Regions from separate parts of the Arthrobacter sp. THG-b23 genome, predicted to be linked through region 2. Evidence: predicted binding sites of a transcription regulator. Region 2 holds the regulator's gene; the other holds the start of a gene.
What was found. The regulator HrcA, encoded in region 2, represses chaperone genes, less so after heat shock. The targets are predictions, from matches to a motif close to TTNGCACTCGNNNNNNNCGAGTGCNAA.
Positions count from the first base shown of each region.

Region 1: groES (co-chaperone GroES) is a predicted target of HrcA. The motif match lies at 8,202-8,228, and genes of this name have one in related genera.

Region 1 covers NZ_JBNHGM010000004.1:163,530-182,876, forward strand. The annotation lists gene AC5RVD_RS09700 (glycerol-3-phosphate dehydrogenase/oxidase) at 37-1,761, opposite strand; gene AC5RVD_RS09705 (GuaB3 family IMP dehydrogenase-related protein) at 1,790-2,929, opposite strand; gene AC5RVD_RS09710 (hypothetical protein) at 3,349-4,179, shown strand; gene guaB (IMP dehydrogenase) at 4,289-5,794, opposite strand; gene groL (chaperonin GroEL) at 6,034-7,638, opposite strand; gene groES (co-chaperone GroES) at 7,772-8,068, opposite strand; gene AC5RVD_RS09730 (siderophore ABC transporter substrate-binding protein) at 8,415-9,365, shown strand; gene AC5RVD_RS09735 (ABC transporter permease) at 9,418-10,446, shown strand; gene AC5RVD_RS09740 (iron chelate uptake ABC transporter family permease subunit) at 10,439-11,446, shown strand; gene AC5RVD_RS09745 (iron ABC transporter ATP-binding protein) at 11,443-12,201, shown strand; gene AC5RVD_RS09750 (maleylpyruvate isomerase N-terminal domain-containing protein) at 12,255-12,854, opposite strand; gene AC5RVD_RS09755 (hypothetical protein) at 12,943-13,134, opposite strand; gene AC5RVD_RS09760 (THUMP-like domain-containing protein) at 13,281-14,543, shown strand; gene AC5RVD_RS09765 (glutamate--cysteine ligase) at 14,632-15,780, shown strand; gene AC5RVD_RS09770 (hypothetical protein) at 15,991-16,197, shown strand; gene AC5RVD_RS09775 (zinc-dependent alcohol dehydrogenase) at 16,323-17,471, shown strand; gene AC5RVD_RS09780 (hypothetical protein) at 17,483-18,058, shown strand; gene AC5RVD_RS09785 (substrate-binding domain-containing protein) at 18,078-19,163, opposite strand; gene tsaD (tRNA (adenosine(37)-N6)-threonylcarbamoyltransferase complex transferase subunit TsaD) at 19,316-19,347, opposite strand, start outside.
Region 2 covers NZ_JBNHGM010000006.1:190,002-200,458, forward strand. The annotation lists gene ybeY (rRNA maturation RNase YbeY) at 1-134, opposite strand, end outside; gene AC5RVD_RS12610 (PhoH family protein) at 131-1,237, opposite strand; gene AC5RVD_RS12615 (GerMN domain-containing protein) at 1,608-2,519, shown strand; gene AC5RVD_RS12620 (16S rRNA (uracil(1498)-N(3))-methyltransferase) at 2,539-3,366, opposite strand; gene dnaJ (molecular chaperone DnaJ) at 3,369-4,499, opposite strand; gene hrcA (heat-inducible transcriptional repressor HrcA) at 4,574-5,587, opposite strand; gene AC5RVD_RS12635 (DUF3097 family protein) at 5,734-6,576, shown strand; gene AC5RVD_RS12640 (DUF4870 domain-containing protein) at 6,687-7,109, shown strand; gene AC5RVD_RS12645 (DUF4188 domain-containing protein) at 7,123-7,608, opposite strand; gene AC5RVD_RS12650 (TetR/AcrR family transcriptional regulator) at 7,664-8,290, shown strand; gene hemW (radical SAM family heme chaperone HemW) at 8,238-9,467, opposite strand; gene lepA (translation elongation factor 4) at 9,512-10,457, opposite strand, start outside.

The DNA.
Region 1 (19,347 bases), on a different contig from region 2:
CGCAACCATGTAGAAAACGAATCCTGCCCGGCGCCCTCAGGCCAGCGGAACGATGTCGTCAACGCCCATACGGGCGCTGTCGGCGGTGACGTCGTCAGGCTGCTCCTGGCTGAGCCGTTCGGCTTCCACGCGGGCCAGGTAGTGCTTCACCTCGCGTTCCACCTGCCCTTCACTCCAGCCGAGGAGGGGCGCCATCAGCTTGGCGACGACCGGCGCGGCGGAGACACCGCGGTCCCAGGCCTCGATGGAGATCCGGGTCCGGCGGGTGAGCACGTCGTGGATGTGCCGGGCTCCCTCGTGCGTGGTCGCATAAACAACCTCGGCCGCCAGGTAGTCGTCGGCACCGGGCAGCGGTTCGGCCAGCTCCGGCCGTTCGGTGATGATGTCCAGCACCTCGCCGACCATGGATCCGTAACGGTTGAGCAGGTGTTCCACCCGGGCCACGTGGATGCCCGTTCGGTCCGCCGTGCGGCTGCGCTTGTTCCATGCTGCCTTGAAACCGGAGGCGCCGAGCAGCGGGATGGTGTCCGTGCAGCTGGGCGGGACGCGCTCGTCGAGGGCCCGTGCCGCCTCGTCCACGGCGTCCTTGGCCATCACGCGGTAGGTGGTGTACTTGCCGCCGGCCACCACCACCAGTCCGGGGACCGGGTGCGCCACCACATGTTCGCGCGAGAGCTTGGCGGTGGAGTCGTTCTCGCCCGCCAGCAGCGGCCGGAGCCCGGCGTAGACGCCCTCGACGTCCTCCCGGGTGAGCGGACGCTGGAGCACTTGGTTGACATGGTCCAGCAGGTAGTCGATGTCCTTGGACGAGGCCGCGGGGTGGGCCTTGTCCAGGTTCCAGTCGGTGTCGGTGGTGCCGATGATCCAGTGCCGCCCCCACGGAATCACGAACAGCACGGACTTCTCGGTGCGCAGGATCAGCCCCACCGTGGACTGGAACCGGTCACGCGGCACCACCAGGTGGATCCCCTTGGAGGAACGCACGCTCAGCTGGCCCCGTTCGGTCACCATGGCCTGGGTTTCGTCCGTCCACACGCCGGTGGCGTTGACCACCTGCTTGGCCCGGATGTTGAACTCGCTGCCGTCCTCCTGGTTCCGCACCCGGGCGCCGACCACGCGTTCGCCCTCGCGCAGGAAATCGACCACCGCCAGTCGGTTCGCCGCGTGCGCCCCGAACGCCGCTGCGGTGCGGACAATGTTGACCACCAGCCGGGCGTCGTCCACCTGCGCGTCGTAGTAGCGGATGGACCCCACCATGGCGTCCTTCTTCAGGCTGGGCGCCGCCCGGAGGGTCCCCCGCCGGGACAGGTGCTTGTGGAAGGGGACGCCGCGGCCGCGGCCCGAGGCGATGGCCAGGGCGTCGTACAAGGCCACGCCCGCGCCGACGTAGGGCCGCTCCACGTACCGTTTGGTCAGCGGGTACAGGAACGGCACCGGCCGCACCAGGTGCGGCGCGATGCGCTCCAGCAGCAGTCCCCGTTCCTGCAGGGCCTCGCGGACCAAGGCGAAGTCCAGCATCTCCAGGTACCGCAGCCCGCCGTGGATCAGCTTGGAAGACCGGGAGGACGTGCCCGAGGCCCAGTCCCGGGCTTCGACGATGCCCACGTCGAGCCCGCGGGTCACCGCGTCCAGGGCGGCCCCGGCACCCACCACCCCGCCGCCGACGATCAGCACGTCCAGCTCGGCCCCGCGCTCCTGTGTGGCGCGCAGGGCGGCCAGCGCCTGCTCGCGGCTCTCGGGACTCAGGGCTCCGGTGGTCATCGCCTATCAGCCTCCCAGCATGATCAGATCAGTCGCCCGCCTGGATCGGCGCCAGCACCACTTCGCAGCGCTGGAACTCTTTCAGGTCGGAGTACCCGGTGGTCGCCATCGACCGGCGCAGCGCACCGACCAGGTTGGAGGTTCCGTCGGTGTGGTTGGACGGGCCGTGGAGCACCCGCTCCAGCGGTCCGACGGTTCCCACGTTCACGCGGTCGCCCCGGGGCAGTTCGTCGTGGTGGGCCTCCTGGCCCCAGTGCCAGCCCCGGCCCGGCGCTTCCTCCGCCCGGGCCAGCGCGGAACCGAGCATCACGGCGTCGGCTCCCATGGCGATGGCCTTGACGATGTCGCCGCTGAAGCCCACGCCGCCGTCGGCAATCACATGCACGTAGCGGCCGCCCGATTCGTCCATGTAGTCCCGGCGCGCGGCCGCCACATCGGAGATCGCCGACGCCATCGGGGCGTGGATGCCCAGCGCCCGGCGCGTGGTTGTCGTCGCTCCCCCGCCGAAGCCCACCAGCACGCCGGCGGCGCCGGTGCGCATCAGGTGCAGGGCCGGGGTGTAGCCGGCGGCGCCGCCGACGATCACGGGCGTGTCCAGCTCGTAGATGAACTGCTTCAGGTTCAGCGGTTCCTGCGTCTTGGAGACGTGTTCGGCGGAGACGGTGGTGCCGCGGATCACGAAGATGTCCACGCCGGCGGCCACCACGGTCTTGTAGAACTCCTGGGTGCGCTGCGGCGTCAGCGAGCCGGCCACGGTCACCCCGGCTTCCCGGATCTCGGCCAGCCGGGAGGTGATCAATTCCGGCTGCACGGGCGCGGAGTAGAGCTCCTGCATCCGCTTGGTCGCGGCCGGGCTGAAGTTCTCGGTGCCCAGCGCGGCGATCTCGTCGAGCACCGGCAGCGGATCCTCGTACCGGGTCCACAGGCCCTCGAGATTGAGGACGCCCAGGCCGCCCAGCTTGCCCAGCGCGATGGCGGTGGCCGGCGACATGACCGAGTCCATCGGCGCGGCGATGACCGGGGCGTCGAACGTATACGCGTCGATCTGCCAGCTGACCGAGACGTCCTTCGGATCGCGCGTCCGGCGCGAGGGGACGATCGCCACGTCGTCGAGGGAGTAGGCTCGGCGCCCACGCTTGCCACGGCCAATTTCAATCTCGTAAGTCACGGCTCTAGGTTATCCCACCGCTGGAACGCTTCACCGTGGAACGGGCAGGGACAGGACTTTCGCCGGCGCCCAGCGGACAGGGCGGACCCCCTCGTGTCGACCGCAAGGCACTCCTCTTCCGACTGCTGGCGTCGTCCCGGCGCAGGCGGTACGCTCGACCTGCCGCACGGCAGGCAAGCGCACCGTAGGCCCGCTCGCTATACGGTTGCCGCCGGCCGGCCGCAGGTAGCCGGAGCGGGAAGTGGTCAGTCATGGGAGGAAGATTCCGGCGGTCCGTTGAGCGCATGCGACCGTTCGCGAGTGGCGTGGCGGCCACCCTATGTTTTGGCGTCGCCGGGCTGGTCTGGTCCATGCCCTCCCGTCGTTCGCGCCGGTTGCGGAGAGCCGCATCGTGTACCGTTTGCGCTGTCCACCAGCGGGTGCAGGGTGTCGCCCTCTTTGTGGTGGCGGCCCTCCTGGTTGCGGGAGCCGGGGCCCGCTTCCAGGAGGCGCTCTCCCCGCCAATCGTTTGCCACAGCCATATCACCGCCGACGGACAGATCAAGCCCGAGCCGCGTCTGCAGATTTCACCACCGGCCCCGTGGCGCATCACCCGCAATTTCCTGGTCGCCCCTATCAGCGGCGTCGGGGTCCTGACCGGGCGCAGCCTTGATATGGAAGCGTGCACAGGACCGTCGCTGTTGGTCATGTTCTGGCCCCCGCCGCGAACCAGTGGTGGCGGAACAATGCTCGGCGACGTGTTCGTTGCGTGGATGCCGCCGGTAGACCCAGCGGGCCCATTGAGCGTCAACGGATATGGCATAGCCGATGAGGGCCAGTACGTCCGCTACGGCCCGAACATCTCCCAGACCCGGGCCGGGGACGAGGCCCTCGCCATCCACGAGTCGCGGCATGTTGACCAGTGGGCCGTAGCTAACTTGCTCGCCGGCCCGTTCGCATTTCCGGCGGCATACATCATCGACGGGGCACTGTTCCCCTCCTCACGCAACCACTTCGAGCGGGCCGCCGGATTGTCCTACGGGGCGTATCCGCCCGCGCCGGATAACTGGCCGGCGCCGCGCTGGCCCGACACCGCGGCCCTCGTGCTCATCGCGCTTCTGATCTTCCGACGCCGGCTCCGTTGGCTCACCCGCGTCGCGGTCGGCGGCCGCTTGCACACCCGTGCCCACGCACCGATGCGCTGTCCCGTCCATACGCGCGGCTGGTCGCGGCCCGTGGGCGCGCCCCCGGTGCTGTCGCCGCCCCGCTGACCGCCCCGGCTCACCGCCGGCGCGGTGTTGGCGAAAGTCCTGCCGCTGGTTAACGCGAGGGGCGCCGCTCCCCCTGTTGTGGGGAACGGCGCCGCCGAAGACTGCGGGACTACCGCTTGTAGTTCGGTGCCTCCACGGTCATCATGATGTCGTGCGGGTGGGACTCCTTCAGCCCCGCCGCCGTGATCCGCACGAACTTGCCTTTGGCCTTCAGCTCGGCGACGCTGCGGGCACCGGTGTAGAACATCGTCTGGCGCAGGCCGCCCACCAGCTGGTGCGCGACGGCGGAGAGCGGGCCGCGGTACGGCACCTGGCCTTCGATGCCCTCGGGGATCAGCTTCTCGTCGTCCGGCACGTCGGCCTGGAAGTAGCGGTCCTTGGAGTAGGAAGTGTTCTTGCCGCGCGTCTGCATGGCCCCCAGCGAGCCCATGCCGCGGTAGGCCTTGAACTGCTTGCCGTTGACGAACACCAGGTCGCCCGGGGACTCTGCGGCCCCGGCCAGCAGCGAACCGAGCATCACGGTGTCCGCGCCGGCGACCAAGGCCTTGCCGATGTCGCCGGAATGCTGCAGGCCGCCGTCGGCAATCACCGGGATGCCGGCCGGGATGGCCGCCTTGGCCGACTCGTAGATCGCGGTGATCTGCGGGACGCCCACGCCGGCGACCACGCGGGTGGTGCAGATGGAGCCCGGGCCCACGCCCACCTTAATGGCGTCGGCGCCGGCGTCGACCAGCGCCTGCGCGCCCTCGCGGGTGGCGGCCTGACCGCCGATCACGTCCACATGGGCCGCGGCCGGGTCCTTCTTCAGCCGGGCGATCATGTCCAGCACGCCCTGGCTGTGGCCGTTGGCGGTATCCACCACCAGCACGTCCACGCCGGCCTCGATCATGGTCATGGAGCGCTCGTAGCCGTCGCCGAAGAAGCCGACCGCCGCGCCGACGCGCAGCCGGCCGTCGTCGTCCTTGGTGGCCAGCGGGTACTGCTCCGCCTTGTCGAAGTCCTTGACGGTGATCAAACCCTGCAGCATGCCGGCGTCGTCCACCAGCGGGAGTTTCTCGATCCGGTTCTTGCCCAGCAGTTCAATGACTTCCGGACGGCTGATGCCCACCTTGCCCGTGATCAACGGCATGGAGGTCATCACCTCATGCACCTTGGTGGTGGGATAGTCGGCGCGGGGCACGAAACGGGTGTCTCGGTTGGTGCAGATGCCCACGAGCTTGCCCTCGGAGTCCACCACGGGCAGTCCGGACACGCGGTAGTTGTAGCAAAGCTCGTCCAGTTCGGCCAGCGTGGCATCCGGGGCGATGGTCACCGGATTGGTGATCATGCCGGACTCACTGCGCTTGACCCGGTCCACGTGCTCGGCCTGGTCCTGGATGGACAGGTTGCGGTGGATGACGCCCAGGCCGCCCTGGCGCGCCATGGCGATGGCCATCCGCGATTCCGTCACGGTATCCATGGCGGCGGAGAGGAGCGGGGTCTGGACCGTGATGCGGCGGGTCAGCCTGGAGCTGGTGTCGGCCTCGGACGGAATCACATCCGTCGGGCCGGGCAGCAGGAGCACGTCGTCGTAGGTCAGACCCTCGAAAGCGAACGGATTAAATTCTTCGGACACTGCAGGGCCTTTCGAACGATACCGGTGGCGGCCGCCAGTCACCGACAGCGAGAATCGGTTTCCGGGGTTGGTTACATCCTAAAACGATTCCGCCCCGCCCACTATTTCCCGCGGACACCGATGTGGCGGAGCTAACGCGGGCGGACAACACGTGGGCGCCCACGACGACGGAGGGGACCCTGCCACGGGCAGGATCCCCTCCGGACGGGCGAGGCCCGACCAGCAGCTGGCGGCGTGCGCTAGTGCTGGTGGTTGTGCTCGTCCTCTTCGGCCGGCTTCTCGACGACCAGGGTTTCGGTGGTCAGCACCAGTGCCGCGATCGAGGCTGCGTTGCGCAACGCCGAACGGGTCACCTTCACCGGGTCGATGATGCCGGCGGCGACGAGGTCCTCGTATTCGCCGGTGGCGGCGTTGAAGCCGTTGTTGACCTCCAGCTCGCCGACCTTGGAGACGACGACCATGCCCTCGTGGCCGGCGTTTTCCGCGATCCAGCGCAGCGGCTGGGCCAGCGCACGGCGGACCAGGCCGACGGCGGTGGCTGCGTCGCCCTCGAGCGCCAGCACGTTCGGGTCGGTCTCCAGAGCCTGGGCGGCGTGCACCAGGGCGGTGCCGCCACCGGCCACGATGCCTTCTTCCAGGGCAGCGCGGGTGGAGGACACGGCGTCCTCGATCCGGTGCTTCTTCTCCTTCATTTCGACCTCGGTGGCAGCGCCGACCTTGATCACGCCGATGCCGCCGGACAGCTTGGCCAGGCGCTCCTGGAGCTTCTCGCGGTCCCAATCGGAATCGGTGCGCAGCACCTCTGCCTGCAACTGGGCCACGCGGTCGGCCACGTCGGCCTCGGAACCGGCGCCGTCAACGATGGTGGTGTTGTCCTTGGTGACGGTGATGCGGCGTGCCGTACCCAGCACCTCGAGGCCCACCTGGTCCAGCTTCAGGCCGAGGTCCGCGGACACGACCTGGGCGCCGGTGAGCACCGCGATGTCCTGCAGCATGGCCTTGCGGCGGTCGCCAAAGCCCGGTGCCTTCACGGCGGCAACGTTCAGGGTGCCGCGGATCTTGTTGACCACCAGGGTGGAGAGGGCTTCGCCGTCGATGTCTTCGGCGATGATGAACAGCGGCTTGTTGGCCTGCAGCACCTTTTCCAGCAGCGGCAGGAACTCCTGCACCGTGGAGATCTTGCCCTGGGAGATCAGGATCAGCGCGTCCTCGAGGACTGCCTCCTGGCGCTCCTGGTCGGTGACGAAGTACTGCGACAGCAGGCCCTTGTCGAACTGCATGCCCTCGGTGAGCACCAGCTCGGTCTCCATGCTGGAGCCCTCTTCGATGGTGATGACGCCGTCCTTGCCCACCTTGTCGAACGCTTCGGCCAGCAGCTTGCCGACCTCGGGGCTCTGGGCGGAGATGGTGGCGACCTCGGCGACCTTGCCTCCGACCTCGCGGGCGTTCTCCAGCAGGCGGGCGGCCACGGCCTCGACCGCTACCTCGATGCCGTGCTTGAGGGCGCCGGGGGCGGCGCCGGCGGCCACGTTGCGGAGGCCTTCCTTCACCAGGGCCTGGGCCAGGACGGTAGCGGTGGTGGTGCCGTCACCGGCAACATCGTTGGTCTTGGTGGCGACTTCCTTGGCCAACTGCGCGCCGAGGTTCTCGTACGGATCGTCGAGTTCCACCTCGCGGGCGATGGTCACGCCGTCGTTGGTGATGGTGGGGGCGCCCCACTTCTTGTCCAGGACCACGTTGCGGCCACGTGGACCGAGGGTGACCCGGACGGTATTGGCGAGCTTGTCGACGCCGGCTTCCAGCGCCCTGCGGGCAGCGTCGTTGAACTCCAACTGCTTTGCCATGAATTTGTTCCTTTCACGCAAAATGCCCCGGCTGCGCTGCTATAGGAGGCAGCCGGGGCATTTCGGTTGTCCGTGATTCCGGCTGCGGGCGTCGACTGCGCGCGCCCGAGCCGCCGGACTCAGCTGATGGGCCTTACTTGGTGACGATGGCCAGCACGTCGCGGGCGGAGAGCACCAGGTACTCTTCCCCGCCGACCTTGACCTCGGTTCCGCCGTACTTCGAGTAGATGACGACGTCACCCTCGGCTACGTCAACGGGAACCCGGTTGCCATTGTCATCGACGCGGCCGGGGCCGATCGCGACAACTTTGCCTTCCTGCGGCTTTTCCTTGGCGGTGTCCGGAATGACCAGGCCGGAGGCCGTGGTCTGCTCTGCTTCGAGCGGCTGGACAACAATACGATCCTCAAGAGGCTTAATGGAGACCGACACTCGGCTCTCTCCTTTTCATGCGCTACGAATAGGTTGGCCAAGGAGATGTCTGCCGTCGTCGCGGTGCCGGCAGGCGGTTCCTTGTATTAGCACCCACACGGGGCGAGTGCTAACTGCGACTCTATGAGAAGGATTAGCACTCGGTCAAGGCGAGTGCCAACGGGCGGGTCGGCCCGACTTCCGCGGCCACCACCCGTGTGACGCAAATCGACGACGCCCACCGCCGGCCAAGTTGCGTAAGGCTAACCTAACCCGGTAGCTTTCAAGCTGCGCGCAAATAGCAAACGTTTATGTTGCCTAATGCCGGTCCCCGCCCGGGCCGGCGTTGACGAACGATGGAGAGTCAGTGAAAAAGCCCCTGAAGTCCGGCCTGGTGGCCTTGACCGCAGCCGTTTCCATGCTCGCGCTGAGCGCCTGCGGCCAGCAGACCGATGCCGCAGCAGGCACCGGCGCCGAGACGATCAGCGTAGAGCACGCCGCCGGCACCACCGACGTGCCGGTGAACCCGGAGACCGTCTACACCTTCGATCTCGGGGTGCTGGACAGCCTCACCGCCCTGGGCGTCGAGGTCGACGGCGTCCCGGAGGCAGCGGTGTTCCCCGAGTCACTGGCACAGTACGCCGGGGACGACTACACCAAGATCGGCTCCATGAAGGAACCCGACTTCGAGGCGATCAGCCAAGGCGCACCCGATTTGATCATCATCTCGGGCCGCACCGCCGAGGCCTACGGGGAGCTGAGCAAAATCGCCCCGACCATCGACCTGAGCGTTGATACCGCCGCTCCGATCGAGAGCTTCAAGGAAGTCTCCGCGACCCTCGGCGAGATCTTCGGCAAGGAAGCCGAAGTCGAAGAAAAGCTGGCAGCCATCGACACCCGGATCGAGGACACCAAGGCCGCCGCCGCCGACGCCGGCACCGGCCTGGTGCTGATGACGAGTGGCGGCGAGATGACGGCCTACGGGGCAGGGTCCCGGTTCGGCATCGTGCACGATGTCCTGGGCGTGCAGACCGCCGCGGACGTAAAGTCCGAGGGCCCGCACGGCGAGGCCATCTCGCACGAATTCGTCGCCGAGGCCAACCCGGACCACCTGTTCGTGATCGACCGCGACGCGGCCGTCGGCGAATCCGGGGAGGCCGCTGCGGCCGTCCTGGACAACGAACTGGTCAACGGCACGAGCGCCGCCAAGAACGACAGCATCACCTACCTGGATTCAGCATCCTGGTACCTGGTGGGCTACGGCCTGAATAATACGGACGCCATGATCAGTGCCGTCCAGGCAGCCATCACGAAGTAGCACCCGTACGGCCGCCGGCGACCCGCCGGCGGCCTGCGCGGTGGCCCGATCCATGGCTTCCTCCACGATTTCCAGTCCGGCCCCGGCGGCAGCAGCCGCGGCCGGACGCTCCCGCGCCCGCGGATCCGGTTCCCAGCTCGCCTGGGCGGGCACCGCCGTCGTTATCCTGGCAATTGCCAGCATGTTTGTGGGCGTCAGCGATGTGTCCCTGCCCGCCTTGCTGGCCGGTGACCAGACGGCCTGGGACATCTTCTGGATCAGCCGGCTGCCGCGCACCCTGTCGGTCATCCTGGCCGGCGCGGCGCTGGGTATTGCCGGGCTGATCATGCAGCTGATGGCGCGGAACAAATTCGTGGAGCCCTCCACCGTGGGCACCGTGGAGTCGGCCTCGCTGGGCATCCTGGTGGTCACGGTGGCGGTCCCCGGCGCCACACTCTTGGCCAAGATGTCCGTGGCGACCGTGTTCGCGGCCGCCGGGACCGGCCTGTTCCTGCTGGTGCTGCGCCGGATCCCGCTGCGCAACACGCTCATTGTGCCGCTGGTGGGCATCATGCTGGGCGGCGTCATCGCCGCGGTGACCACGTTCTTTGCCTACCGCTACGACCTGCTCCAGACGCTGAACAGCTGGATGATCGGCGACTTCTCCGGCGTGCTGCGCGGCCGCTACGAACTCCTCTGGATTGTCGCGGTGCTCGCGGTGATCGGCTACCTGTGCGCGGATCGGTTCACGATGGCCGGCATGGGCCAGGAATTCTCCACCAACCTGGGCCTGAACTACGGCCGGGTCCTGACGCTGGGGCTGGTCATCGTCTCGCTGATCAGCGCCGTGGTGGTGGTCAACATCGGCGCTATTCCGTTCCTGGGACTCGTGGTGCCCAACCTGGTGTCGCTGGCGTTCGGCGACAGCGCCCGCCGTTCAGTTCCCTGGGTGGCAGTCTTCGGCGCCGGCTTCGTGCTGCTGTGCGACATCATCGGCCGCACCATCCGCTACCCCTACGAGATCCCGGTGGGCGTCATCGTCTCCGCGGTGGGCAGCGCCATCTTCCTGTACCTGCTGCTGAGGACCCGCAAGAATGGCTGATTCGGTACTTCCCGCCGCGCTGACGCAGCACAAGCGCCGCACCCTCACCGCGGTCCGGCCGCGAACCTGGATCATCCTGCTGGGCCTCCTGACGGCCGTCCTTGTGGCCATCTTCATGACCATCGACCTGCGCGGCAACCTCGGCTACATCCTGCCCCGGCGGGCCATCAAGATCGGTTCGATGCTGCTGGTGGCGTACGCCGTGGGCGTGTCTACCGTGTTGTTCCAGACGGTGACCGCCAACCGGATCCTGACCCCGTCGATCATGGGCTTCGATGCCCTCTACATGCTGATCCAGACCGGACTGACCTTCGCCATCGGCGGGCAGGCGCTGCTGAGCCTGGGCGCGCCGGTGCGCTTCGTGATCGAAGTGATGCTGATGGTGGGCTTCTCCTTCCTGCTCTACCGCTGGCTGTTCACCGGCGGCGGCAAGAGCCTGCACCTGATGCTGCTGGTGGGCATCGTGTTCGGGACAATGTTCCGCGGCATCTCCTCGCTGCTGCAGCGGCTGATCGACCCGAGCGAATTCATCATCCTGCAGGACCTGTTCTTCGCCAGCTTCAACAACGTGGACGGCGTGCTGCTGGCCGCCTCCGCGGTGGCCGTCGCCGCTGCCACCGTCCCGGTCTGGCGGATGCGCCGGCAACTGGACGTCCTGGCCTTGGGCCGGGACACTGCGCTGAACCTGGGCGTAGACCACCGGCGGGCCGTCACCACCGTGCTGATGCTGTGCGCCATCCTGGTGGCCGTTTCCACCGCGCTGGTGGGCCCAATCACGTTCTTCGGCCTGCTGGTGGCCAGCCTTGCCTACCTGCTGTGCTCGCACTTCCGGCACGTGTACGTGCTGCCCATCGCCGTGCTGTTGGGCGCCATCGCCCTGGTCGGCGGCCAACTGGTGCTCGAGCAGGTGTTCAGCTTCGATACCGCGCTGAGCATCGTCATTGAATTCGCCGGCGGCCTCCTGTTCATCGCCCTGCTGCTGAAAGGCTCCATCAAATGATCCACGTCTCCGGAGTCTCCAAGACCTACGGCACGCAGACCGTGGTGGACGACGTCAGCTGCTACATCAAGGACGGCGGCATCACCTCGATCATCGGCCCGAACGGAGCCGGCAAGTCCACGCTGCTGTCCATGGTCTCCCGGCTGCTGCCCATGGACGCCGGGGCGGTGACCATCGACGGGCTCGACGTCGGCAGCACCCCGGGCAAGGAACTGGCCCGCAAGATGGCCATCCTGCGCCAGGACAACCAGCTGACCGTCCGTCTGACCGTGCGGGACCTGGTGGGCTTCGGCCGTTTCCCGCACAACAACGGTCGGCCGGGCCCCGCCGACCTCGCCCAGATCGAGCAGGCGCTGGAGTACCTGGACCTGACGTCGATGGCGGACAAGTTTGTGGACGAACTCTCCGGCGGCCAGCGGCAGCGTGCCTTCATCGCCATGGTGCTGGCGCAGGACACCGACTATCTGCTGCTGGATGAGCCGCTGAACAACCTGGACATGAAGCACTCGGTGGAAATGATGCGGCTGCTGCGCCGGCTGACCGATGAGCTGGGCAAGACCGTGGTGCTGGTCATCCACGACATCAACTTCGCCTCCTGCTACTCGGACTCGATCATCGCCATGCGCTCCGGCCGCCTGGTGCACCAGGGCCCGCCGGCCCAAATCATGCAGCCGGACGTACTGCGCGACGTCTACGACATCGACATCCGCATCGAGGAAATCGAAGGCAACCGGATCGGCGTCTACTTCGCCTGACGCAGGCTGGCGGGCTGCCAGCCGGCAAGGCTGCCCCGCGGACCGGCAAGGCGTCAGACCACGGAGAAATCGCCCGGCAGCATGGTCCGCCCGGTCAGGGCCAGCAGCACCAGCGCGCCGTCGCCGCGTTCCGAGGCGATCTCCATCGCCAGGCGCCCGGCTTCCAGCTCCACGCCGCGCGGCAGCTCGGCCACCAAGCCGCACGCCCGGGACAGGTCAAGAGTGTGCACGGCCAGTTCGAAGATCCGGGTGGGCAGATAGTCGCTGAAGCGCATCCCGCCGGCGGCGGTCTCGATGACCCGGTCTTCGGTCAACGGCAGCGTGTTCTCCAGCTGGGCCAGCAGCCGGTCCACCATGTCCACCGGGTCCGGCCCCAGCTCCCTGCCGGCGGCAATGGCCCGCTCGGTGACACCGGGATCATTTGCCAGTCCGGTGGCCAGATAATAATCGGCGGCGGATTCCACCTGGACTATCGCTGCGGGGCGCCCCAAGTACGTCAGCACCGTGGATAGCGCGCGGCTGGTATGTCCGGCGAGCGTCCGGACGCTCCAGTCGTCCAATCCGGGGGCATTCCACGCGGTCGGCGGCACGTTTGCCAGGACCTCGCGGAAATACCGGCCCGCGGACAGGAACGTTGCCGCCGATTGGATCATGCGCCCATGCTACGGCCGGCGGGCGGCAACGACCAGCGGCCCCCATGCATCGCGGCCGGTTCGGCCGGGAGCCACCGTGGCGTAACGTTCAGGCGAGGCGCCGGATCTCCGGCTGCCATCCCGGAACCGGTGCACCGACGCCCGCGGCGACGTCGTTCCAGAGGGCCTGCCAGCCCTGGTGGGCACGGTTGCCGGCCTCGATCAGCTTGCCAAGTTCCGCTTCAATCTCGGCTTGGCAAGCGTCGGTATCAATGTCGTACCCGTCAATGGATGTGGACATCATGCACGCCTCCTCACAGTAAGCTTCCTTACCGACTCTACGGAGTCCCAGCATATCCGGCCATGGGGAGAACTACCCATCGCCGCTTTTGGAGGCGAAAATGGGCCGGTCGGCTGGCCTGATTCTGCTGCACTAGGCTTGAAACCATGGCACCCGAGACCCACGCCGAGAGCATTGCACCGATCCTCACTCCGGAAGGCTGGGAGCTGCTGAATTCGCTCGGCCCGTATTCCGAGGCAGAGAGCCTGCACACCGGCACGGAGCTGCGCAAGGCCGGTCACTCCCCCGAACTGGTCTCCGCTGCCATGACACAGTCCCGGCTGCGGGCGAAGGCCGAGGCGAAGTTCGGTCCGTTCGCGGAGAAAATGCTTTTCACCCCGGCCGGACTGGAACAGGCCACCCGGCTGAACATCGCCGCCATGCACGCGCAGCGGTTCCAGGCCGCCGGAGTGGAGCACGTCGCGGACCTGGGCTGTGGAATCGGCGCAGACGCCATGGCGCTGGCCAGCCTGGACCGCAGGGTCACCGCCGTGGAACGGGATGAGACCACCGCCGCCGTGGCCACGATCAACCTGATGCCGTGGCCAACCGCCACCGTGGTCAACGCCGATGCGGAAGGACTGGACCTGACCGGGATCGACGGCGTGTGGCTGGATCCGGCGCGGCGGACGACGACGGCCTCGGGCACCACCCGCATCTTCGACCCGGAGGCGTTTTCTCCGCCGCTGTCCTTCGTGGAGGGGCTGGCCGACGGGGGCATGCCGGTGGGGGTCAAGATGGGTCCCGGGATTCCCCATGAGGCGCTGCCGGAGAATTGCGAGGCCCAATGGGTATCCGTCGACGGCGACGTGGTCGAGGCTGCGCTGTGGTTCAACCGGCTGGCCCGGCCGGGCATCCGGCGCGCGGCCCTGGTCACCGGTGCCGGCGGCACCGCCGAGCTGACCAGCGCCGTCAGCTACGACCCCGCCAACCAGGACGTGGCGATCGGGCCGGCGGCGGGCTACCTTTATGAGCCCGACGGCGCGGTGATCCGCGCGGGGCTGGTGGCCGACCTCGCCCGCGGCCTGGGCGGGCACTTGCTGGATGAGCACATCGCGTACATCTGCGCCCCGCACCTGCAGCAATCGCCGTTCGCCCGGGCGTACCGGGTGCTGGAGGTCAAGCCGTACAACGTCAAGAAGCTCAAGGCCTGGGTGAAGGCGAGCCGGATCGGCACGCTGGAGATCAAGAAGCGCGGCACATCGGTTGCACCGGACGAGCTGCGCAAGACCCTGTTGACCGGTTCCGGCAAGGGGCCGAACAAGGCCACCCTGGTGTTGACGAGGGTCGGTGAGGACCGGATCGCCATCGTCGTCGAACCCGTTCCCGCCGCCGGCACCCGCAGCCGCGAGCGCAGCGCCAGGCCCTGAAGCACTAGAATCAAGCTGTGTCTTGGCCCCGCTGGCGCCAGACGTGTACCTCCGGCGGCAGCCGGTCCCGCCAGAGACGGAGCAACGTTTGTACATCGATTTCGCACGGTCCGCCCAATCCTCCCTCGGGGTTGAGTGGGAGTTGGCGCTGGTGGATGCCCAGACCGGCGAACTGGTCTCGGTGGCCGAGCAGGTGCTGGACGCCGTCCGCGCCGGCCATCCCGAGCTGGGGGACGATGACGAGCACCCGCACGTGAAGCAGGAGCTGCTGCTGAACACCGTGGAGCTGGTCACCGGCATCTGCAACACCGTCAGCGAGGCCAAGGCGGACCTGAGCAGCGCCCTGGCGGCCGTCCGCGACGTCACCGACCCGATGGGCGTGGAGCTCTTTTGCGCCGGCAGCCATCCGTTTGCCGCACCGCGGTTGCAGCCGGTCACCGACAAGGAACGCTACGCAAAGCTGATCGACCGCACCCAATGGTGGGGACACCAGATGGTGATTTACGGCGTGCACGTGCACGTGGGCCTGGACCACCGGGACAAGGCCCTGCCCGTGTTGGACGGGCTGGTCAACTATTTCCCGCACTTCCAGGCGCTCTCCGCCTCCTCCCCCTTCTGGGCGGGAGAGGACACTGGCTACGCCTCGCAGCGCGCGCTGATGTTCCAGCAGCTGCCCACCGCCGGGCTGCCGTTCCAATTCCCCAGCTGGGCGGTGTACGAGGATTACGTCGAGGACATGTTCACCACCGGGGTGATCGACACGATCAGCGAGATCCGCTGGGACATCCGGCCGGTTCCCGCGCTGGGCACCATCGAGATGCGGGTGTGCGACGGGCTGTCCACCTTGCAGGACGTCGGGGCCGTCGCCGCGCTGACGCAGTGCCTGGTGGACGAGTTCTCCACCGCCCTGGACAACGGCTGGGCCATCCCCACCATGCCGCCGTGGCACGTGCAGGAGAACAAATGGCGTGCCGCCCGCTACGGCATGGACGCCATCATCATCCTCAACGCCGCCGGCAAGGAAATGCCGGTCACGGAGCACCTGCGCGAACACGTGCTGAACCGGCTGGAGCCGGTTGCCAGGAAGCTCGGCTGCAGCGAGGAGCTGGCGGACGTGGAGAAGATCCTCGAAGCCGGCGCCGGCTACCAGCGCCAGCGCAGGGTCGCCGCTGAGCACAACGGCGACCTGCGCGCCGTCGTCCTCGACGTGGTCGGCCAGCTTCGCGGGAGCAGCTGACCCGCCGGCCGCGGCCTCCGCGCCGGGCCCGGCTCCGCGCGCCGGCTCCGGCTCCGGCAGGATCCCGGCTGCCGCCGCGCCCCGGTTTCCGTCAAGGCGGCCCGCTGGAATTCGCTCCCGTTTCCGGCTGAATCCGGTCCCGTTTCGTGCTGAACAGGGGTAGGCTCTGCCCCAAGGAAAACCGGAGCCGGATGCGGGAAAGGGCTGGCCATGGCCGGGGAAAAGCACCCAGACGACGAGGCGCTGTACCAGGCGGATGCCGCGGCCTCGGACCAGGAATCCGACGGCCCGCCCCATGCCGGTTCCGCCGGTCTGGACGCTGCCATAGAACCGGACGTCGACCGTCGGTCCGAGGAGCAGCGGGAAGACGAGGACAAGAAACCGGCGTCCCCCAGGGATCCCGGCAACGGCACCTAGGACCAGCCGCACCCGTCCCGGGCAGCGCGGCCTCCCGGGCGGCTCCGGGGCCTTGACCGTTGCGGCCGGGCGTGTGAGGCTTGCGGGCACTCGACTATTCGCTTCCTCAAGGAGGCACTGCGCTGATGAGAGCCATGGTGTACCGCGGGCCCTACAAGACCCGGGTAGAAGAAAAAGACATCCCCGCGATCGAACACCCCAATGATGCCATTGTGCGGGTGACACTGGCCGCGATCTGCGGCTCGGACCTGCACCTCTACCACGGCATGATGCCCGACACCCGGGTCGGGATGACGTTCGGGCACGAGTTCATCGGCGTGGTCCACGAAGTGGGGCCGTCGGTGCGGAACCTCGCCCCGGGCGACCGGGTCATGGTGCCGTTCAACGTCTACTGCGGGTCCTGTTACTTCTGCGCGCGGGGCCTGTATTCCAACTGCCACAACGTGAATCCGAACGCCACGGCCGTGGGCGCCATCTACGGCTACTCCCACACCTGCGGAGGCTACGACGGCGGCCAAGCCGAATATGTCCGGGTGCCCTTTGCCGACGTCGGGCCCGCCCTGATTCCGGACTGGATGGAGGACGAGGACGCCGTGATGCTCACCGACGCGCTGCCCACCGGGTACTTCGGGGCGCAGCTGGGCGACATCGTCGAAGGCGACACCGTGGTGGTCTTCGGAGCCGGGCCCGTGGGGTTGTTTGCCGCAAAGTCCTCCTGGCTCATGGGAGCGGGGCGCGTGATCGTCATCGACCACCTGGAATACCGGCTGGAGATGGCCCGCACCTTCGCGCATGCGGAGACCTACAACTTCGCCGAGCATGACGACATCGTGGTGCACCTGAAGAAGGTGACCGATGACCTCGGGGCGGACGCGGCAATTGACGCCGTGGGAGCCGAGGCGGACGGCAACCTGACCCAGCACCTCACCTCGGCCAAGTTCAAGCTGCAGGGCGGCTCGCCGGTCGCCCTGAACTGGGCCATCGATTCGGTCCGCAAGGGCGGGACCATTTCCGTGATGGGCGCCTATGGACCGATGTTCAGCGCCGTGAAGTTCGGCGACGCCCTGAACAAAGGCTTGACGCTGCGCATGAACCAGTGTCCGGTCAAGCGCCAATGGCCGCGGTTGTTTGAGCACGTCCGAAACGGCTACCTGAAACCCAACGACATCGTCACCCACCGCATACCGCTGGAGCATATCTCCGACGGGTATCACATTTTCTCGTCGAAACTCGATGGCTGCATTAAACCGCTCATCGTGCCGAATGCCGGCTAGGAGACACCGCGATGCCGTACACAGCCGAAAAACCGGAGCGCAGGTATTCCAGCGAAGAACTCCGCGACCGGATCCCGGGCTGGGGTGCCGACCTGGATCCGGAGGACCGTCCGGCCGTGCCGAAGGAACGCTTCGATCCCGGCGCCACCGGCGCACACTGGGATTTCCCCGAGCGCCAGGAGGAGAAATGGCCGCGCGAGCGATCCCTTGAACACCGCATGCTGACGCCCGTCTTCGGCACGTCGACGCCGCCCAAGGGACTCTCGGGCGCGATGCGCCGGTACTCCTACCGCAAGTTCAGCGAGGCGCGGGCGGCGCACTGGCTGATCCTGCTGGCCGCCGACCGGGTCGATGCCTGGGAAAGCCACCTGCGCTCCTTCGCGACCCTGCGTCCGGACAATCCCGTCACCGAATCCGGTGTGCGCAGCGAGTTCAGCCATCACGGATTGGCCTCCCGAACCGGGACGAAGCGTGCCGACCTGAGCCACCAATGGCTCGACCCGGTCATCGTGGCCGGCCCCTGGCTGGCGGCAGGCGGCCTGGCCGCGCTGGCGGTCAAGGGCCTGGCCCGGCGCCTGCGCGCCTGAACGGGAAGATCCCCAGCGTTTACTCGAGGAGCTGCAGCAACTCCTGGTTGTCGGCAAACACCTCCGCGGCGTTCTCCTTGGTCACCGGCTCGGCTTCGGTCAGGTAGGCCGCTACGGTGGTTTGCGCGTTGCCGTAAGAGTCTTCGTCGTCGGCCTTGGGTGCATCGTCCTGCGCGAACCCTTTGACGAGCGTCAAGGCCTCGCCCACCATGGCCGCCGGGTCGGCGTAGGTGGTGGCGTACTGCTTGTCGGCCATGATTGATTCCACGGCTTCCGGGGCGGATCCGCTGCCGATGACGACGGCGGAATCCTGCCCGCCGTCTTCGGCGGCCTGGATGAGCACCTGGGCGGTGGCGTCATCGGCCGCCAGGATGCCGTGCAAATCGTCGGAGGCGTAGTCCTCCTGCAACATGGCGGCCAGCCGTTCTCCCGCGGCATCCGGGTTTTCGCCCGCGGTTGCCTCGAAATCCGACTGCCCGGACGCCACGGCCACGGTGCCGTCGTCGATCTTGGATTGCAGCACGCTCATCGCACCGTCGAACGCCAGGCGCGCCCCGCCGTCGTCCGGGTGGCCGCTGAACAGTTCGACGTTGTAGGGTCCCTCGCCCTGCCGTTCGGCCAGCCCGTCGAGCAGTGCCTGCGCCTGGATCTCCCCGTTTTGGAAGGCATCCACGCCCACCAGGTAGCCGACAACGCCGGTGTCCGTGACCATGGTGGCAAAGGCGATGACCGGGATTTGCGCCTCTTGCGCCGCGGCCAACTGCTCCCCCAGGCCTGCAGGGTCCGCCGCGTCCACGATCAGCACTTCCGGTTCACCCTCGAGCATGGAACTGATCTGTTGCTGCTGTTCGGCGGCAGTTGCCGCGACCTGGACGTTCGGTTCGAAGTTTGAGCCCTCGATCTGTTCGGTGAACAGCGCTTCGGCGTACGCGGTGTCGGCGGAGAGGGACACGCCGATCAACGAACCGGTCTCGAAGCCTCCGGCACCCCCCGCTTCCGGCCCCCCACCCGTCTCTTCACCGGTGCGGGTACAGGACGTCAGCAGGAGTGCCGCCGTGACGGCCACCGCCGCCGGCAGTTTCAGTCGTCCAGCCAAAGATCCCATGTCGTGTACCTCCGTCGTTTCCGCCGTCCGACCGGATGGAAGAGTTGCTGGGGAAGGAGCCGGCGTGCCCCGCCATGGTTTCAGCCTAGGTCGCCGCCGCGGATTGTGATAGACGGTGCCGGCCCGGGGTCCCGGGCGCGGGCGGGATCGCCCTAGAGGTGCACGCTGGTGACCGGCATCGACG
Region 2 (10,457 bases):
TCGGTGTCCACCATGATGATGGACAGTTCCGCTTCCGGATGGACGTAAAGCGAATCCAGCACGAACCGTGCCAGCCGCACCAACTCTTCCTCGTTGGCGGGGACGGCTGATTCGTTGTTGACCTCGATGCTCATGCTCCACCCTCCGGGCCGGCTTCCGCTTCCGTCTTCCGCCTGGCCGCGGACGCGCGGTGCGGCCCACGTTTGGCGTCGCCGCGGCCGGCGTCACCACGGCCGCCATCGCCCCGGCGGGACTCGTCCCAGCGGCTGTACGCCGTCACAATGTCGCTGACCAGCCGGTGGCGGACCACGTCAGTGGCGTCCAGCCGGGAGAAGCGGACATCGTCGACGCCGTCGAGTATTTCGCTGACGATCTTCAGGCCCGAGCTGGTGCCGCCGGGCAGATCGATCTGCGTCACGTCGCCGGTCACCACCATCTTGGAGCCGAAGCCGAGCCGGGTGAGGAACATCTTCATCTGTTCCGGGGTGGTGTTCTGCGCCTCGTCCAAAATGATGAACGCATCGTTGAGCGTGCGCCCGCGCATGTAGGCCAGCGGCGCCACCTCAATGGTGCCCGCGGCCATCAGGCGCGGAATGGACTCCGGGTCCATCATGTCGTGCAGGGCGTCGTAGAGCGGGCGCAGGTACGGGTCGATCTTGTCGCTGAGCGTGCCCGGCAGGAAGCCCAGCCGCTCCCCCGCCTCGACGGCGGGACGGGTCAGGATGATGCGGTTGACCTCTTTGTGCTGCAGGGCCTGCACCGCCTTGGCCATCGCCAGGTAGGTCTTGCCGGTACCCGCCGGGCCGATGCCGAACACCACGGTGTGGTTGTCGATGGCTTCGACGTAGTTCTTCTGGTTCAGGGTCTTCGGCCTGATGTTGCGGCCGCGCGAGGAGAGGATGTTCAGTGTCAGGACCTCGGCCGGCCGCTGCGCCGACTGTTCGCCGAGCATGCGCAGCAGCTGGGCGACCACCTGCGCGGTGATCCTCGTATCCTTCGCCGCCAGGGCGCGGATCTCTTCCACCACGTTGAGCGTTAGCTGCACCGCGTCGGCGGGGCCGGAGATGGAAAGTTCGTTGCCGCGTACATGCAGGTCCACATCGCTGAACTCCGACTCGATGACCCGCAGCACCTCGTCGTGGGCACCGAGTGCCCTGACCATGTGTTCCGACGAATCGAAATGGACGGAACGGCTGCTTGATCCCAGCGGATCGACATCCAGGCGTGATTGGGACATAGTCCGGCCGAGGTGGCCTTTCATCGCTCCTTCGGTGGGCGCTTGCTAGCGGTAAGCCGGAAAGGGTTCCGGTGCTGACGATACAAGTCCATGCTACGGCACGAGCCGCCGCGCAGTCCTCTGCGGGGGCGAAAAACGCCTTGGTATCGATCCGGCATCAATCGTGCATCAGTCCGGTTGAGCGCTGGTTAAAGCAGCCATCAGCCCCCCTACCGTGTGCCAAGCTAGTGGGGCAGGAAGGGCGGCAGCCGCCCGTTCCCGCCCCACCTCCACCCAGTCATTCCGCACGCCAGAAGGGATCGAAAGTATCACCAGCAACCAGCTCCGGCAGCCTGCAGGCTCGGTCCCAACACGCCGCTTCGGTGCGTGGTTGGCCCTGGTCACTGCCTCGTCGCTGGTGCTGCTCGGATGCTCGCCGCAGGCCGCCGGCGGTGGCGGCGGCGGACAGACCTCCATGCCCAATCCCACCGATCCCGCTTCGGCCAGCAGCCCCCTGGTCTCCAGCGTGCCGGTCGAGACCCTGCGCTCCTCGGAGCTCTCCCCCATCTATTGGCTGGGCACCAACGCCGAGAACGTGTTCCTGTACCGCGAGTACCGCCAGGCGGAAAACCTGGGTGACCCCATTACGACGGCGGTGGCCGCGCTGACGCGGCTGCAGCCCCTTGATCCGGACTACTTCAATCCGCTCAGCCCGGCAAGCAAGGTGGGCGCTTCCATCACCAACGGTTCGGTCATCACGCTGGACATCTCCTCGGACGCCTTCAGCCGCCGCGTGGACGCCGGCATCGCCGAACGTGCCGTGCAGCAACTGGTCTACACCGCCACGGCCGCGGCGGCGAACGCCGGGCTGAGCACGTCGGACAATCCCCTGGAAGTGGTCATCCTCGTGGACGGGCACCACGGGTATAAAGCCTTCGGCCATGTGCCGCTGGGCCAGCCCATGGCCCGGAACAGCAGCCTGGCGGCCCCGGTGTGGATCATCGATCCGACCGAAGGTGCCACCTCCGCCGGACGCGTGGAGGTGTTCGGCCGCGGTGTCGCGTTCGAATCGGAGCTGAGCTGGCAGATCTACCGCATTGCCAACTCCGCGGACACATCCGAAGGCGAGCTGGTCAAGGACGGCACGGCCCGCGTTGATGCAGACGCCGGCCAGATCGGCGAGTTCAGGTTCAGCCAAAAGCTGGATCCGGGCACCTACCGGCTGTACGTGTTCCAAAAGGACCAGGGCGGACCGATCGAAGAACGGCAGAATGTGGACAGCAAGGTCTTCACCATCACCTAGGGCAGTTCTGCCCGCCCGGTCAGCGCCACCGGCCCAGCAGCTCGCTGAGCAAGGTCAAGGCGGCGGGTCCGGCCGTGGAGGAACGCAGGACGTGCGGACCCAGCCGAACGGCCACCGCCCCGGCGTCGAGCATCGCGTCCACTTCGGCCCGGCTCATCCCGCCTTCCGGACCCACAATCATCAGCACGCGCGTAGCGCCGCCGGTACGCCCTTCGGGTGAGGCACCGCCGTCGTCGTTTCCGCCGCGCTCCCCGGGGGATGGGCCCGCACGCAACCCGGCGCCGTCCAGGGCGTCGGCCACGCTGCCCTCGGCGTCCTCATGCAGCAGCAGCGACAGCCGGCTGTTCCGGATCAGGGCACAGAGTCCGGCCCGTTCCACCAGCGGCTCCACTTCCGGAACACGCGCACGCCGCGACTGCTTGGCGGCCGCCCGGACCGCCAGCTGCCATTTCGCCGCGCCCTTGGCCGCCTTGTCCGCCTTCCAGCGCACGATGCTGCGTTCGGCCTGCCACGGCACCACGGCATCGACGCCCAGTTCGGTGGCTGCCTCGATGGCAAGTTCGTCGCGGTTTCCCTTGGCAAGGGCCTGCACCAGCACCAACTCCGGGTCGGGCCTGGGCTCGTGCAGGACGTGCAGCGCCCGGACGGTGAGCTGGCCGGAGGTGCCGGCGACAGCCTCGCCGACCAGCCGGCGGCCCCGCCCGTCGGCGAGATCGACCGCTTCGCCGGGTTCAATCCGCTTGACCGTGACGGCATGCCGGGCCTCGTCGCCGCCGAGGGTGAAGCTGTCGCCCGGGGCGACGGCGTCGAGCTCGCCGGGAGCGGTGAAGAACAGGTGGCTGGTCACGCCTAAAGGTTACCGAGCCGGTCCCGCAGGCGGGCGAAGACGCCCGTGCCGGAGGACGCCAGCTTGCCCTCGGTGTATTCCTCGCCGCGGGCCCGGGCCAGCCGGCGCAGCAGGTCCTCCTGCTCCGCATCCAGCTTGCTGGGGGTCTCCACATGCACGTGCACCTGCAGGTCGCCGCGACCGTAGCCGCGCAGGTGGGTCACGCCCAGGCCGCGCAGGGTGAGAGTCTCGCCCGCCTGCGTGCCGGGCTTGATGCTGATTTCCTGTTCACCGTCGAAGGTGTCCAGGGTGAGGTCGGTGCCCAGCGCGGCAGCGGTCATCGGCACCGAGAGAGTGACGTGCAGGTCGTCGCCCTCGCGGAGGAAATTCTTGTCCGGATTCACCCGGATTTCCACATACAGGTCACCCTGCGGTCCGCCCGCCGGTCCGGCTTCGCCCTGTCCTGCCAGCTGGATCCGCGTCCCGGTCCCGACACCCGCCGGGAGCTTGATGGTCAGCGAACGGCGGCTGCGGATGCGGCCCTCGCCGTTGCACTCGTTGCAGGGGTCGGGAATGATCGTGCCGAAGCCCTGGCAGCTGCCGCACGCGGCGGTGGTCATGACCTGGCCGAGGATGGACCGCACCGCACGCTGGACCTGGCCGGAGCCGCCACAGATGTCGCATGTGCGCGGGCTGGTACCGGGGCGACAGCAGCTGCCGTCGCAGGTGGGGCAGACGACCGCGGTGTCCACCTCGATCTTCTTGTTGACCCCGAAGACCGCGTCCTTGAGGTCGATCCGCACGTTGATCAGGGCGTCCTGGCCCCGGCGGGTCCGGGAGGCCGGGCCCGCGCCGCCTGCTCCGGCGCCGCCGAAGAAGCTTTCGAAGATGTCCTGGAAGGCGAAGCCGCCGCCGAAACCGCCGCCAAAGCCGTTGTCGTTGCCGTTCTCGTTGCCGGTGGTGTCGTAGATGCGCCGCTTCTGCGGGTCCGACAGCACCTCGTAGGCGTGGCTGACCTGCTTGAACTGTTCGGCCGCCTCCGGGCCGGGGTTCACGTCCGGGTGCAGTTTGCGGGCCAGCTTGCGGTAGGCCTTCTTGATTTCCTCGGTCGAGGCATCCTGGCTGACACCGAGGGCGTCGTAGTGGTTACTCACCTTAGTAGTACTTCACTTCCTGGGGATCGGTTCACCGGCGACGACGGCCGGTGGGGACACTGCGCGGCGTGTGGCTAGCCGGCGAGGATCCGTGACAAATAACGTGCGACGGCGCGCACTGCGGCCATGGTGGTGGGATAGTCCATCCGGGTGGGGCCGAGGATGCCGACCTTGGCCGTCGCGCCCGGGCCGTACCCGGTGGCCACCACCGAGGTTTCGGCCAGCGAACCGTAGGGGTTTTCGCTGCCGATGCTCACCGACATGCCCCGGGCGTCCTGGTGCAGCTCGGAGAGCAACTGCAGCAGCACCACCTGTTCTTCGAGGGCCTCGAGGATGGGGCCGATGCTCAGCTGGAAGTCGACCGTGGAACGGGCCAGGTTGGCCGTGCCGGCCATCAGGATCCGCTCCTCGTTCGTGGCCGCGGCGAGCTGTGCAAGCTGCGATGCCAGGGCCTCGGCCGTGCCCGCGGGCGCGGCCTCCGCCGGCACCGGGAAGGTCTTCAGCAGGCCCGGCACTGCCGCCAGCGCTTTTCCGGACAGAGCGGACAGGAACGCGGCGCGCAGCGTGGCCAGGGCATCCTCGGTAACGTCCGCGGGCAGCGCGGCGACATGCTGTTCCACCTTGCCGTTGTCTGCGATCAGCACCACTAAAACCCTGCGCGGACCCAGCAAGATGAACTCGATGTGCCGCACCCTGGCGGCACCCAGCTGCGGATACTGGATCACGGCCACCTGGTTGGTCAGCTGGGACAGCAAACGCACGGTGCGTTCCATGACATCGTCGAGGTCGTCGGCGCCGTCCAGCAGTTTCTGGATGGCGCGGCGCTCGGGGGCAGAGAGCGGCTTGACGTCCGAAATCCGGTCCACGAACAGGCGGTAGCCCTTGTCCGTGGGAATCCGGCCGGCACTGGTATGCGGGGCAACGATCAACCCGTCTTCTTCCAGCGCCGCCATGTCGTTGCGGATGGTGGCTGACGACACGCCCAGGCTGTGCCGGTCGACCAGTGCCTTGGAGCCCACCGGCTCGCGCGAGTGCACATAGTCTTCGACAATGGCGCGGAGCACTTCCAGCCTCCGGACCTCGCTCACTGCACTCCTCCTGTCTCCAACTCGTCTGCGGACAGACTGTTAGCACTCAACACGTCCAAGTGCTAAGTCTAATACGTCGCCGCCGTTGTTAGCATTGTCGGGCGGCCGTGCCGTGAGGACGACAACCAGCAGAGGACTTAAAGCTTATGAGCAGCTACGGCTGGGGCCCCCAGGATCTGACCGCCCCCAAGGTCCGGGCACTGCGCGAAATCGGCGCCGAACCGGGCCTGGTGCTGGAGGACGCACAGAGCGGCTGGGTCGGCGCCGTGGTTCGGGTGGAGAAGTCCGGGGGTGTGCATCTGGTTTCGCTGGAAGACCGGCGGGGCAAGGTCCGCTCGTTCCCGCTGGGCTTCGGCTTCCTGTTCGAGGGCGAGCCGGTGAAGGTGGTGCCGGCGGCGCCCGCCGCGAAGGCTCCCGTCCGGCAACGGACGGCATCCGGTTCGGTCAAGGTCGAGGGACAGCGGGCCAGGGTGGCGCGGGCCAGCCGGATCTGGGTCGAAGGCAAGCATGACGCGGAGCTCGTCGAAAAGGTCTGGGGAGACGACCTCCGGGTGGAGGGGATCGTGGTGGAACCCCTTCACGGCGTGGACGATTTGGCGGCGGCAGTGGCGGACTTCTCCCCCGGGCCGCAGCGCAGGCTCGGCATCCTGGTGGACCACCTGGTCCCCAATTCCAAGGAGTGGCGGATTGCCGAGGCCGCCATGGCCGTGCCCGCCGCCTCGGGCAACGTACTGATTGTGGGCCACCCCTATGTCGATGTGTGGCAGGCCATCAAACCCTCCGTCATCGGACGGGCCCAGTGGCCGGTGGTGCCGCGCGGCACCGATTGGAAGACCGGTATCCTCGCCGGTCTCGGCTGGCCGCACCGGACGCAGATCGACATCGCCGACGGCTGGAAGAGGCTGCTGGGCAGCGTCAACACCTACGCCGATCTGGAGCCCAGCCTGCTGGGCCGGGTGGAAGAAGTCATCGATTTCCTGACGGTTTGAGCCGGTTGGGGCCGGCGCCGGCGCCCGCGGAATGCACCGGATAGCGGGGTGGAACGGCTAGGCTAGGAACAGAAGTGAGCCATCAGCAGATTTTTCCGAAGGTAGGTCCAGTGTCCGATAACTCTGCTCGTAAGCAGCAGCCGGAGCGCAAGTCCGCTCCGCGCCAGCAGTACCAGAGCGCGTCGGCGTCCGCCTTGCCCCTGACCCCTTCGGAGGACCGGCAATGGGCCACCATGGCGCACTTCGGCGGCATTCTGGGCTGCTTCCCGTCCCTGGCGATCTACCTGATCTTCAAGGACCGGGGACCGTTTACCGCCCAGGAGTCCAAAGAGGCCCTGAACTTCACCGTGCCGCCCACCGTGGTGGCCATCATTGCGAACCTGCTGATCGTCATTCCGGCGGTCAGCGGACTCTTCGCCGTCATCGCGGCCGCCATCTGGGTCTTCCTGACGGTCAATTCCGTCATTGCCGGCGTCAAGTGCAACCGCGGCGTTCCGTACCGGTACGCCTACAACCTGCGCCTGTTCGGGTAGCGGCACCGCCCTCCTACCCTGCCTGCCGCGACAACCGCTGGCGCGCGGTGTTCATCCCCGCCGCGATCGGCACGTGGCCGGTCGCGGCTGCCAAACCGAAGCGCGGCATGTCGCTGTATACACTCTCGCGGCCTCCCGGCACCGTCTCGTAGGTTTCGTGCCACACGCCGACGTCCCCGCTGCCGGCCGATTCCCGCATGAAACGGCGCCAGGGTTCCAGGTGCGGCGCCGCGCGGTCGGACGCGAACCGCTGCAAATGTTCCGGGCTCTTCCAGTAGCTGACCAGGATCGTGGTGCGCCCGAGCCACTGGTGGTAGCCGAGCAGGCCGGCGTCCGGCGCCGCTGCCAGGTGCGCCAGCATCGCAGGCATCGCCGACGCGGTGCGTGCCACCTTGCCGACCTTCCACCATCGGTTGGCGCGCATCCCGATGAGGAAGACGGTGACCCGTTCGCTGCCCGGATCGGCCGTGAACCGTCCTGTGTGTACGTGTTCGAACATGAGCCGATTCCTCTCGTAACGTTGTTATAGAACATTGTTATGGAATACTTGGGGCATGGCAAGACCCATAGTCCACGATGATTCGGTGCGCCGCAAGCTCCTCGACACCGCCGCCACCCTGATAGCCCGCGACGGCGCAGCCGCCGTGTCGCTCCGGGCGATCGCGGCGGCGACCGGGACGTCGACGATGGCGGTGTACTCGCTCTTCGGCGGGAAGGCAGAATTGCTGACCGCCGTCCTCGACGACGGCTTTGCCTCCTTTGCGGCCGCCCAGCAGCGGGCCGCTCCCGGTGGGCTGGAAGCGCTGGGCAGGGCCTACCGGGCGTGGGCCCTGGAGCATCCCGTCCTGTACGGCCTCATGTTCGGCGGTTCATTGGCGAGCCAAGTGCCGTGCCGGCCAACGCCCGGCGCCGCGGAACCGGCGATCGCGCCGCTGTTTGCCGCCGTCGCCGCCGCCCTTCCCGGGGCATCGGACGACGACGTCGCGTCCATGGTCGGCGTTGTGTGGGGCCAGGTCCACGGGCTCGTCTCGCTGGAGCTGGCGGGCGCGCCCGCGGCGGGGTGGAGCTGGGACTCAGCCTACGAGGCGGCCCTCCACCGGGTGGGCCGGTCGCTGGAGGCCGGGGCGGTCAGTCCTCGAGCAACCGCCGCACCACGGCGTCGGCCAGCAGCCGGCCCTTGAGGGTGAGCCGGATGGTGCCGGCGAAGGCCGCGGCGGGGTCGACCAGGGCATCGGCGATCAGTCCGGCCACGGCCTTCCGCCCGTTTGGCCCCAAATCCCGGGTGTGCAGCCCGTCGATGATGCGGGTCTGCAGCATTACGTGTTCCAGCTGACGGGTGCCGGTGTCCAGCGTCTCGCGGCCGGCTGCCGGAGAGACCCCCGTGGCCAAACGCTGGGCGTACGCCGCGGGGTGCTTCACGTTCCACCACCGGACGCCACCCATGTGCGAATGTGCGCCGGGACCGGCTCCCCACCAGTCGTCCCCGCGCCAGTAGGCCAGGTTGTGCCGGCAGCGGTCCCCGGGAGTGCGGGCCCAATTGCTGACCTCGTACCATTCGAAACCTGCGGCGCCGAGGCGCGCGTCGGCGATCTCATACTTCGCGGCGTGGTCATCGTCGTCGATGCCGGGCACTTCGCCGCGGCGGATCTGGGCGGCGAGTTTGGTGCCTTCCTCGACGATCAGGGCGTACGCGGAGATATGGTCCGGCGTGCAGCTGATCGCGGAGTCGAGGCTGGCTTCCCAGTCCGCGATGGATTCGCCCGGCGTGCCGTAGATCAGGTCAAGGCTGACATTCAGCCCTGCGTCGCGTGCCCACTGCACGGCCTGCGGCACCCGTTCCGGGTCGTGCGTCCGGTCGAGCACCTGCAGCACGTGCGGCACGGCCGACTGCATGCCGAAGGACACCCGGGTGAAACCGGCGTCGGCCAGGATCTGCAGCGACTGCGGGGTGACCGAGTCCGGGTTGGCTTCGGTGGTGACTTCGGCGCCCGGCTCCAGACCCCACAGGCCCGCCGCCTGGCGCAGCATCGACGCCAGGTCCGCCGCCGGCAGCAGGGTGGGCGTGCCGCCCCCAAAGAAGACAGTGGACAGCGGCCGGTCCGGCACACCGGAACCGCGCAGTACCCGCGCGGCCAGATCCAACTCCGTGTTCAGCGTGCCCGAGTACTCATCCTGCGACGCCCCCGAACCCAGCTCCTTGGCGGTATAGGTGTTGAAATCGCAGTAGCCGCAGCGCACCCGGCAGAACGGAATGTGCACATACAGGCAGAACGCGCGGTCTTCCGCACCTTCCGCCGCCTGGGCGGGCAGCAGACCGTCGGCCGGCGCCGGGTCCCCAAGGGGCAGGACGCTAGGCACTGAGGCGGGCCTCCGCCGTCGTTGTTGTCACACGCACTGCCGAACTACTTCTTTGCCTTGTCCTTGGAGTCATCCGACGACAGCGCGGCGATGAAGGCCTCCTGCGGGACCTCCACGCGGCCGACCATCTTCATCCTCTTCTTGCCTTCCTTCTGCTTCTCCAGCAGCTTGCGCTTGCGGGAGATATCGCCGCCGTAGCACTTGGCGAGCACGTCCTTGCGGATGGCGCGGATGTTTTCGCGCGCGATGATGCGGGATCCGATGGCGGCCTGGATGGGAACTTCGAACTGCTGGCGCGGGATGAGTTCGCGCAGCTTGGAGGTCATCATCACGCCGTAGCTGTAGGCCTTCTCGCGGTGCGTGATGGCGCTGAACGCGTCAACCTGTTCGCCCTGCAGCAAGATGTCCACCTTGACCAGGTCGGCCACCTGCTCGCCGTCGGCCTTCCAGTCCAGCGAGGCATAGCCGCGGGTGCGCGACTTGAGGTTGTCGAAGAAATCGAAAACGATCTCGGCCAGCGGCAGCCGGTAGCGCAGCTCCACGCGGTCCTCGGAGAGGTAGTCCATCCCCTTCATCTCCCCGCGGCGGGACTGGCAGAGCTCCATGATGGTGCCGACGAACTCGTTGGGCGCGAGGATGGTCGCCGAAACCATCGGCTCGCGGACCTCGGAGACCTTTCCGTCCGGGTATTCGCTCGGGTTGGTTACCGTCGCGACGCTCTTGTCCTCCAGCGTGACTTCGTAGACCACGTTCGGCGCCGTGGAGATCAGGTCCAGCCCGAACTCGGCCTCGAGCCGTTCGCGGGTGATTTCCAGGTGCAGCAGGCCGAGGAAGCCGACGCGGAAGCCGAAGCCGAGGGCAGCGGAGGTCTCCGGCTCGTAGATCAGTGCCGCGTCGTTGAGCTTGAGCTTGTCCAGCGCGTCGCGCAGTACCGGGTAGTCCGTGCCGTCGATCGGGTAGAGCCCGGAAAAGACCATGGGCTTGGGGTCT